Linked DNA regions of Prochlorococcus marinus str. MIT 0917. The protein of the gene in region 3 binds, or shares a complex with, the protein of the main gene of each other region. Links are inferred from orthologs where the notes say so. Each region holds a gene or a part of one and is shown on either strand. Other genes may lie near its edges.

Evidence for each region.
Region 1: the proteins of accD (region 3) and accC are in contact, whole or in part, in a solved structure (PDB 8UXZ), measured with the Escherichia coli proteins. The link is inferred for Prochlorococcus marinus str. MIT 0917 from one-to-one orthologs.
Region 2: the proteins of accD (region 3) and accB are in contact, whole or in part, in a solved structure (PDB 8UXZ), measured with the Escherichia coli proteins. The link is inferred for Prochlorococcus marinus str. MIT 0917 from one-to-one orthologs.

What each region holds. Positions count from the first base shown.
Region 1 is NZ_CP114784.1:1,458,766-1,461,870, reverse strand. The notes cover bases 104-3,045. They hold accC (acetyl-CoA carboxylase biotin carboxylase subunit), read right to left. Parts: upstream 2,276-3,045; coding sequence 932-2,275; downstream 104-931. Other genes in these bases: O5637_RS08140 (glycosyl transferase), read left to right, coding at 2,511-3,045; O5637_RS08155 (YggT family protein), read left to right, coding at 619-918; psbX (photosystem II reaction center protein PsbX), read right to left, coding at 361-531; O5637_RS08165 (Ycf66 family protein), read right to left, coding at 104-277. Outside these bases: more of O5637_RS08165, read right to left, coding at 1-103; more of O5637_RS08140, read left to right, coding at 3,046-3,105. UniProt on the Escherichia coli protein: This protein is a component of the acetyl coenzyme A carboxylase complex; first, biotin carboxylase catalyzes the carboxylation of the carrier protein and then the transcarboxylase transfers the carboxyl group to form malonyl-CoA.
Region 2 is NZ_CP114784.1:1,348,434-1,351,587, reverse strand. What follows is about bases 136-3,126. They hold accB (acetyl-CoA carboxylase biotin carboxyl carrier protein), read right to left. Parts: upstream 1,891-3,126; coding sequence 1,381-1,890; downstream 136-1,380. Other genes in these bases: O5637_RS07605 (peptidylprolyl isomerase), read left to right, coding at 2,514-3,126; efp (elongation factor P), read right to left, coding at 1,887-2,450; pdxA (4-hydroxythreonine-4-phosphate dehydrogenase PdxA), read left to right, coding at 346-1,371; O5637_RS07625 (SDR family NAD(P)-dependent oxidoreductase), read left to right, coding at 136-219. Outside these bases: more of O5637_RS07625, read left to right, coding at 1-135; more of O5637_RS07605, read left to right, coding at 3,127-3,154. UniProt on the Escherichia coli protein: This protein is a component of the acetyl coenzyme A carboxylase complex; first, biotin carboxylase catalyzes the carboxylation of the carrier protein and then the transcarboxylase transfers the carboxyl group to form malonyl-CoA.
Region 3 is NZ_CP114784.1:196,582-199,523, forward strand. What follows is about bases 157-2,935. They hold accD (acetyl-CoA carboxylase, carboxyltransferase subunit beta), read right to left. Parts: upstream 2,099-2,935; coding sequence 1,214-2,098; downstream 157-1,213. Other genes in these bases: O5637_RS01035 (Gfo/Idh/MocA family protein), read right to left, coding at 157-796; O5637_RS01040 (hypothetical protein), read right to left, coding at 818-1,177; O5637_RS01050 (prepilin peptidase), read right to left, coding at 2,159-2,638; O5637_RS01055 (phosphoribulokinase), read right to left, coding at 2,711-2,935. In the rest of the region: more of O5637_RS01035, read right to left, coding at 1-156; more of O5637_RS01055, read right to left, coding at 2,936-2,942.

The DNA.
Region 1 (3,105 bases), 1.3 Mb from region 3 along the record:
GTGCTTGATCAGTTGAAATACCTCTCAATCGAACACTTTCATAAGCAAAGAAAACAGTTGTCCCAGCAAGCAAAAACTGCCCAAACTGAAGAATGGGATCTAAACGCCATCCTTGAAAAAAAAGTATTCCTCCACAGAGCAAGCCAATAGCGGCAAAGAAAACATCATAATCCCTTGCCAATGCTGGCTTAAAAGATCTAAGAAAATATAGGCCAGCTCCGCATACAGCAAGAACTATGCCAACAATGCTGGCCCAATTTAGACTGGCATTGACCAAGTTTGCCCTCTTAAATAAACATTTTCAGGTTGAAAACAACCTTATTCTTATCAGTCTATGGCATAAATAGGTGATTGCTAGGGCTATCTACTCAATGCATCTTTTTGACTAACCCATATCAAGGCAGCCGCAGCAGGTGCAACTATCAAAGCTCCAGCCGCAAGAAAACTCCCTATCATTCCAACTGCAGAACTTGTAGCAGCTTGACTAGAAGTTCCAGCACTAAGGAACAAATTTAATAAATGAAAAGCCATTTCAGCTAATTCTTATGCAAGACCGAGTAATCTTAAGCAATAAAAGATGATTTAGACCATCTATTCAATAATGCTTTGAGCTTTGTGATGCCTCTGTTAGTTAAAAGTCTTCCAACAATACATTTTTTATTGGGTTTTGTAATAGGTGCCCTAACCCTTGCGTTCCTTCTAAGAATTATTTTAACTTGGTACCCCAAAATAAATTTAAGAACTGGTTTTTGGCCAATTATTTTCTTACCAACTGAACCTGTACTCGTGACTACTCGAAAAATTGTTCCTCCAATAGGAGGTGTAGATGTTACTCCCATTATTTGGGTAGGTCTCTTAAGCCTTTTTCGAGAATTGTTTCTTGGTCAACAAGGTGTATTAACTCAAATTATATTTTAATCTTTATAGCTATTTACAGCATTTCTTGTTCAACGAACTTTGTATGAACATCTCCTTTTATAAATTCATTTCTTTTAAGTAATTTCAAATGAAAATCAATAGTGGTGGTAATTCCTGTGACTGCACATTCATTTAAAGCTCTTTCCATCCTTTTTAGTGCAGCTTCTCTATCCCTTCCCCAAACAATCAATTTTCCTATTAAAGAATCATAAAAAGGAGGAATATCGTAACCAGTGTAAACATGGCTATCAACCCTTACACCAGGTCCACCAGGAGGTAACCAACCTGTAATTTTCCCTGGGGAAGGTCGGAAGTTGTGACTTGGATCTTCTGCGTTAATTCTACATTCAATTGCATGTCCTTCAAGCTTGATTTCTGCCTGAGTAAATTTTAATTTTTCCCCTCCAGCGATACGTAATTGCTCTGAAATTAGATCCATACCAGTAACCAACTCAGTAACAGGATGTTCCACCTGTATTCGAGTATTCATTTCCATAAAATAAAAACTTCCGTGCCGATCAAGAAGGAATTCCACCGTTCCAGCCCCTTCATAGTTGATGCTTTTTGCTGCTGCAACTGCTGCTTCTCCCATTCTTATTCTTAGGTGATGATCTAAAGCTGGACTTGGTGATTCCTCTAATAATTTCTGATGCCTTCTTTGGATCGAGCAATCTCTTTCTCCGAGATGAACAACGTTCCCATATCGATCAGCAAGAATCTGAACCTCTACATGCCTTGGGCGATCAATAAATTTCTCCATATATAATCCTGGGTTACCAAATGCAGCCTCTGCTTCACCCTGCGCAGCTTTAAAAAGATTCTCCAATTCATCAGCATGACTAACTAAACGCATGCCTCTTCCACCGCCTCCTGCAGTTGCTTTAATCATTACTGGGTAGCCCATTTCAGAGGCAAGCTTGGATGCGTCTGAAACACTATCTAGTAAGCCCTCACTTCCAGGGACAGTAGGTACTCCAACCTTTTGCATAGTCGATTTAGCTGTCGACTTATCACCCATGGAACGAATTGCATGAGGAGATGGGCCGACAAAAATAAGCCCGTGGTCGCCGCAAATCTCTGCAAATCGATCATTCTCAGCTAAAAAACCATAACCAGGATGAATAGCATCTACTCCTCTTGATGTCGCTGCAGCAAGTATATTTGGAACATTTAAATAACTTTTACTGCTAGGCGACTCTCCGACGCATACAGCTTCATCAGCCAATTGAACATGTAAAGCATTTTTATCAACAGTACTGTAAACAGCGACAGTAGAAATCCCCATCTCGCGACAGCTTCGGAGAATTCTTAAAGCTATTTCGCCACGATTAGCTATCAGCAGTTTGCCTATGGGCATTCAAAATTATTAAGTCCTCATCTGGATCGTATCAGTATTTGTGCCAAAGATTGAAACCCATTAGGTAGAAGCTTAATAGGTTAAGCATTATGATCAGGGTTACTTGGTGCTTAACTGAGTTAACTTGCGGATGTGGCGGAATTGGTATACGCGCATGTCTAAGGAACATGTGGCTTTGGCCTTGCGAGTTCAAGTCTCGCCATCCGCATTCTTCAAAACTGATGCTCATCAATAAATGAGTCATAATTCTTTAGCAATTATTTTTGTCTCCAATGGACCAGGTGAACTAGCGACTTGGGTTAAGCCACTCGCTAAAGAGCTTCATAAACAGCTAGAGCTAAAACCCAGAGTAAATAATTCTTCAATATCATTAAATTTAGTACTCGTTCCATGCCCTAATGCAACTGGTCATGAAATTATTGCTGCCAAAAAATGGTTGCGATTTGAAAAAATAATAAAAGCAAAGAATTTCTGGGAGCTTCTTTTGAACCCTAAAAAATTTGGTTCATGGCCACCCAACGGGTTAGTAATTTTTTTAGGAGGAGATCAATTTTGGAGCGTTCTACTTTCAGCAAGGTTCGGGTATTTACATATGACATATGCAGAGTGGATAGCGAGGTGGCCTTTTTGGAACAATAGAATTCTTGCGATGTCCGAAAGGATTGTTGATAAATTACCAAAACGAATTCAACCTCGTTGTGCAGTCATCGGAGACCTCACAGCTGACTTAACTGAAACTGCAAAAATTGATGATCCACTCCCCTCTGGAAAGTGGGTTGCTCTGCTGCCAGGTTCAAAAAGTGCGAAACTAAAAATTGGAATACCTTTCT
Region 2 (3,154 bases), 1.2 Mb from region 3 along the record:
GTTATTGCATTCGCAGCAAAAATAGCTAAAAAATCTATACCATCAAAGGTACCTTTTGAAATTGCAAAAGAAACAATGAGCCCAATGGCGCTATCTTTTTGGGAAGAAAATCGAAAAGTTGATAACAAGTTATTATGCAAAATACTTGGTTATCCTCTAATTTATCCTAGTTTTAAATCTGGATTAAAAAATTGTTTCTCACAATTAAAAATGAATTAATATTCTTTATTTTTAATATTATCTTTATTCACTATTTTTTACAAAACTTCCTCAAATTTATTAGTTTAAACCTTACTAAAAGCTTTTCTTAAGCTAAAAAATTTCAATCAAAAAAACTTATTGCAAATGAAAGATTTTAAAAAATTAACAAAAAATAAAAACAAACTTATTATTTCATTAGGAGATCCTGCAGGAATAGGAACTGAAATAACATTAAAAGCTCTTGGATCTAAGAACTTAAATAAAAATATAGAGCCTTTACTTGTAGGTTGCAAAAATAATATTTTTAAAACTTGTTCAAAGTTAATTAAACATGGATTCAATAATATCCCTGATCCACATAAGCTTGATATTATTGATATTCCATTAACAAAGAAAGTTATTCCAGGAATAGTCGATGCATATTCTGGGTCAGCTAGCTTTCAATGGCTTTGTAATGCAACTAATATACTTTTAGAAGGGAAAGCTAATGCTCTAGTTACAGCTCCTATTTCAAAAATTGCCTGGTATAAAGCTGGTCATGACTTTGCAGGGCAAACTGAATTATTAGGTAAGTTAACTAATAAAAGAACTTCTATGCTTTTTACAGCAAGATCACCAAACAATGGGTGGAGATTTAATACTTTATTGGCTACAACACATATACCTCTTAACAAAATCAATGATAGTTTAACAAAAGAATTAATTAGATTTAAGTTAGATGCCTTATTGCATTTCTGTCTTAAGTTCAAAGAAAAACCATTAATACATATAGCGGGCTTAAATCCACATGCTGGAGAAGACGGAAAAATTGGAACCGAAGAAAAAAACTTAATTATTCCTACTATAAATGAATGGAAATTAGATAATCCAGCTATCAAAATTAGTGGGCCTATCCCTCCAGATAGCTGCTGGATTTCATCAGCAAAAGCATGGCATGACACCTCCTTTGAAAATAATGCACCTGACGGAATACTCGCTTTCTATCACGATCAAGCTCTTATACCGGTCAAGCTGATCGCCTTTGATGAGGCTGTTAACACAACGCTTGGGCTTCCTTTTGTAAGAACATCACCTGATCACGGAACTGCACTTGATATCGCAGGTAAGTTCAAGGCAAGAGAAAAAAGTATGCTTGCTGCAATAAATAACGCTTGGCTTCTTTCTCAATAAGTAAAACTTTTAGACAGGTTTTAATCTCATTAAAACTTGACCAAACTCCACTGGAGTTCCATTCTCAACAAGAATTTCAATTACTTCACCACTTACTTCTGACTCTAATTCATTCATTAATTTCATTGCCTCAAGAATACAAACTGCTTGACCCACACTGATTCTCGATCCAATATCCACGAAAGGGGGCTCTTCTGGGCCTGGTGCGCGATAGAAGGTACCAACCATAGGAGCAGTTACTTCGACCAAATCAGAGCGTGACCCTGGCACTGAAGGAGGAGGTGTGCTTGGTGCTGGAGAAGCCTCTATTTTACGTTGAGATGGTGGATCAATCTCTTCTGAAATAATCTCTTCTGAAATAATTTTCTTTTGAGAAGCAATTGAATCCGAGGAAGTCCCTAGATTACGTTTAACTTCCAAGGAAAAGTCCTCTCCCTCAAGTCGAAACTCTTGAATATCGCTCTCAGCTAAAGTTGCCAACAAGCGATGAAGCTCTTCATGATCAAGATTCATAGTCATTGTGTTTCTCGGCCTAGATAACTGTCATTTCGAGTATCTACTCGGATTTTCTCACCAATTGAAATAAATAATGGGACCATTACTTGAGCTCCTGTTTCCAAGATTGCAGGCTTTGTCCCTCCCGAAGCTGTGTCACCTTTGACGCCAGGATCAGTTTCTTTTATTTCTAAAACAACTGAGTTGGGCAATTCAACTTCAAGAGGTTTTTCATTCCAAGACAATACATTAACCTCCATACCTTCCTTTAGATATTTCCTACTTTCACCAATTTGTTTAGCTGTTAGGCGTGTTTCTTCATAAGAAGTCATATCCATAAATACAAAATCATCTCCTTCCATGTATGTATGTTGCAACTTTGATTTCTCCAAAAGAGCTTGTGGAACCATTTCCCCAGCTCTAAAAGTCTTTTCGACAACACTACCGCTCACTACCGCCTTTAATTTAGTCCTGACAAATGCAGAACCCTTGCCAGGCTTGACATGTAGAAATTCAATAACACGCCAAACTGCACCGTCTAACTCGATCGTAGTGCCAGTGCGAAAGTCGTTACTTGAAATCATTCACACAAAAGATACCAATCGATCATAAGTCTGTGCCAAAGTCATGCAAAACATAGATTCAATATGGCAAAAAAGATTTGCATTCTTGCCCTGCTAACAATCCTATTTTCGTTGAGCTCTCCATGGATTGACCCTGCTGTTGCAAGCCTTCCAAATGGTAATCGACTAAAAGATCCATATGCAATATTAAGAAATTCTTTACCGATTGAGCAAAAAGAATTACGTGAATTACAAAACAAACTTGAAGATACTAGCGACGATCTTCGAGGAAGTAGATGGTCAGCTGTTAGCAAAGCCACCTCAAGAAGTCAATTCTTAGCAAGCAATAGAAAAAATCAAATTCTTGACTCCATACCAGAGGAAAATAAAGAAAAAGCAGTTAATCTTCTTTATGATTTAAATGAAGAACTTGATGAATTAAGACAAATAGCAAACGAAAAAAATAAAGTATCATTTCTTGACATCAGACGTAAAAGTTTAAAAACAATTGATGATCTAGAGTCTCTTTTAATCACTAATGATTTTCCATATAAAATACCCAGTGAATATGACAATTTACCAAGACTTTTAGGTAGAGCAAATGTAGAAATAAAAACATCCCAAGGAAATATGAGCGCAATTATTGATGGTTATAATGCTCCTCTAACGGCTGGTGCATTTATCGATCTTTCATTAAAAGGTTTTTACGATGGTTTACCAATTAA
Region 3 (2,942 bases):
CATAGATTTCTAGACTAAAACCCCTGCTTTGTTTTGTTACTGCAGAGAGATTTACTTGGACTGGAATCAAATTGTTATTAAAGCTTTTAATTTGTAGTTGAGAAATGCTTACATCTTCACTGGTAACTTTTTTAATGGTTTTTGATTGGGTGCAAAATCTTTGTTTGATTGAAGTTGAATTTATTGCGCTTAATGAATGAGTTGGACCAATTAGCCAATGAATCATGTCAAAAGCATGGGTACCTAACGCGCCCAATACCCCTCCACCAGAATCTTCGTCTGAATACCAATTCCATGGTCTATCTGGATTAGCTCTGCTGCTCATTAGCCAATCTAGTTTTACAAAATAAGGTTCATCTAGTTTCTTCTCGTTAATTATTCGCTTTGCTTGCATGAACAGAGGAACAGCTCGATATTCGTAATCGACAGCTATTTTTAAATTTCTTTTTAGGGCATTTCTTTGAAGCTCTTTTACCTCTTCAGAGTTTAGGCAAGTTGGCTTTTCTAGTAAAAGATGTTTTCCTTCTTTTATTGCTTCTAGTGCAAGCTCGTATCTTGGAGCTGGTGGAGTAGCTATAATTATTCCATCTATTTTGGAATCAGTGACTAAATCCTCCCAGGTCTCGTAGGCATGAAGATTGTACTTATTGCAGGCTTCTTTGAGCCTTTCTGTTCGAGGATGCCACAACCCCACAAGCTCAATATTCTTATTAGATAATGTTGCAGGGATATGAACACTTTCACCGAAACCTAGTCCTGCAATTGCTATACGTAATGGTTGAACTGTATTGATCATTCTTTTAAATAATTGATGAGTTTAATCATTTTCGCAGCTATCTGAAATCACATCATCTAATAGTTTATCCCCATTTGGGTCTTCCCATTTTGCGGTTAAATTATTTTTACCATTAACTGAAATATCTTTGAATTTATTAGTCAAACAATTGATTTTCATTATGTAAATATTCTCCTCTATTTCATTTGAAGTACTTGAGTCGATTTTTATGTATTTCGTTGTTATTTCTATTATGTTTTTTTCTTTAATATCAATACTATCTTTATTTAAATATTGAATTCCTGATGGCGTTTTACTAACTTCAATCCAATTAATATTGGCCGCATATATTATGTTTGTCCTATTAAATAAAATAATTAATATTAGGACTAAGATATTCACAAGATAATCAAGTTTATTTTTAACCTTCGATTCGTTTTATGCATTAGTTTGTAACTTTACTTCTTGTGTCTTATGTAATCGAAGTATCTTTGCCAAAGTTTCTTTAAGTTCTGTCCTAGGGACAATGGTATCTACGAAACCATGATCTTGAAGATATTCAGCTGTTTGGAAATTATCAGGAAGTTTTTCTCTAAGTGTTTGTTCAATTACTCTTCTTCCTGCAAATCCAATAAGTGCTTTGGGTTCTGCAAGTATTAAATCTCCAAGCATGGCAAAACTAGCTGTAACGCCTCCAGTGGTGGGATGTGTAAGTAAAGGCATATAAAGTAACTGAGCATCTCTATGTCGCTCAAGCGCTCCTGAAATTTTTGCCATTTGCATAAGGCTTAACATTCCTTCTTGCATTCGAGCACCACCCGATGCGCAAACAATTAGCAATGGCAATTTCTCTTTGGTTGAGTGTTCGATAAGTCTTGTGATCTTCTCTCCTACAACAGATCCCATTGAGCCACCCATGAATCTGAAATCCATCACGGCTAATGCCATAGGAATAGAATTAACTTCGCATGTCCCTGTTAAAACTCCATCTTTTAGACCAGTGCTAGCTTGGCTTTCTCTGAGCCTATCTGCGTAAGCTCGTCGATCTTTAAAACCCAGAGGGTCAACTGGAGTTAAATGATTATTGATTGATTTGAATGTATTTGGATCAGTAATTATTCTTATTCTCTCTTCGCTATCTATTCGATTGTGATGCCCACAATTACTACAAACACTGCAATTGTCTATTAAATCTTTTCTATAAACTACTTGCCCACATTCTGGACATTTTTCCCATAGTCCATCACTTTCTTCAGATTCCTGAGTGACTTTGCCAACAAACTGGCCTTTCCTTCTATCAGCAAACCAGTCGAATAATGACACAGATTTTTTGTGATTGAATTTAATTTAATACCTTGAGTCCCTTTAAAGGGATTAGAACGCTTAAATCTTATCTATAATCCAAGAACAAAATATCCCAATCGATAGGAATGGTGCAAATGGATATTGTTGTAATGGTATAAATTTTTTAGTAAGTATTCCATGCAAACTATATATGGCTGAAAGTAAAAATGAAATGCATAATGATATAAGACTCAATTCAATTCCAAGCCATATAGTACTAAACGAAGAGAGTTTTATATCACCCATTCCTAATGAATTTATTCCAAAAATCTTATAACTTATATAACTTATAGAATACATTAGTGTAAAGATAATAACCATTGAAAAGGAATTATTGATTATTAAATCTATGATATCTTTTTTCTCATTTAATAATCCTATGCATAACAAATAAAGGACACCAGAGATGGCAAATAATATTAATTTCTTTTCACTTATTATCATGGTGTGTATATCTTCTATCGAAATGGAAGATATGAAATATAAAAGTATAAAAGTAAAGCATATATTAATAGACATGATTTATTAATTTTTTCTATTAAAAATATATTTAATTGGTTTGTATCTATCTATATAGATAGATAGATTTTATTATCCTGCAGCTTTTTTCTCTTCTATCATTTTATGAATAATTGGTGTAAGAATAAGTTCCATAGCAAATCCCATTTTTCCACCATTAACAACAATACTTGTAGGACTTGACATGAATGAATCGTGTATCATTCCTAATAAGTATTGGAAGTCAATCCCCCATTTTTCTCTTGAACCTTTTCTGAAATGGATAATTACAAAACTTTCGTCGGGTGTTGGAATATTTCTGCAA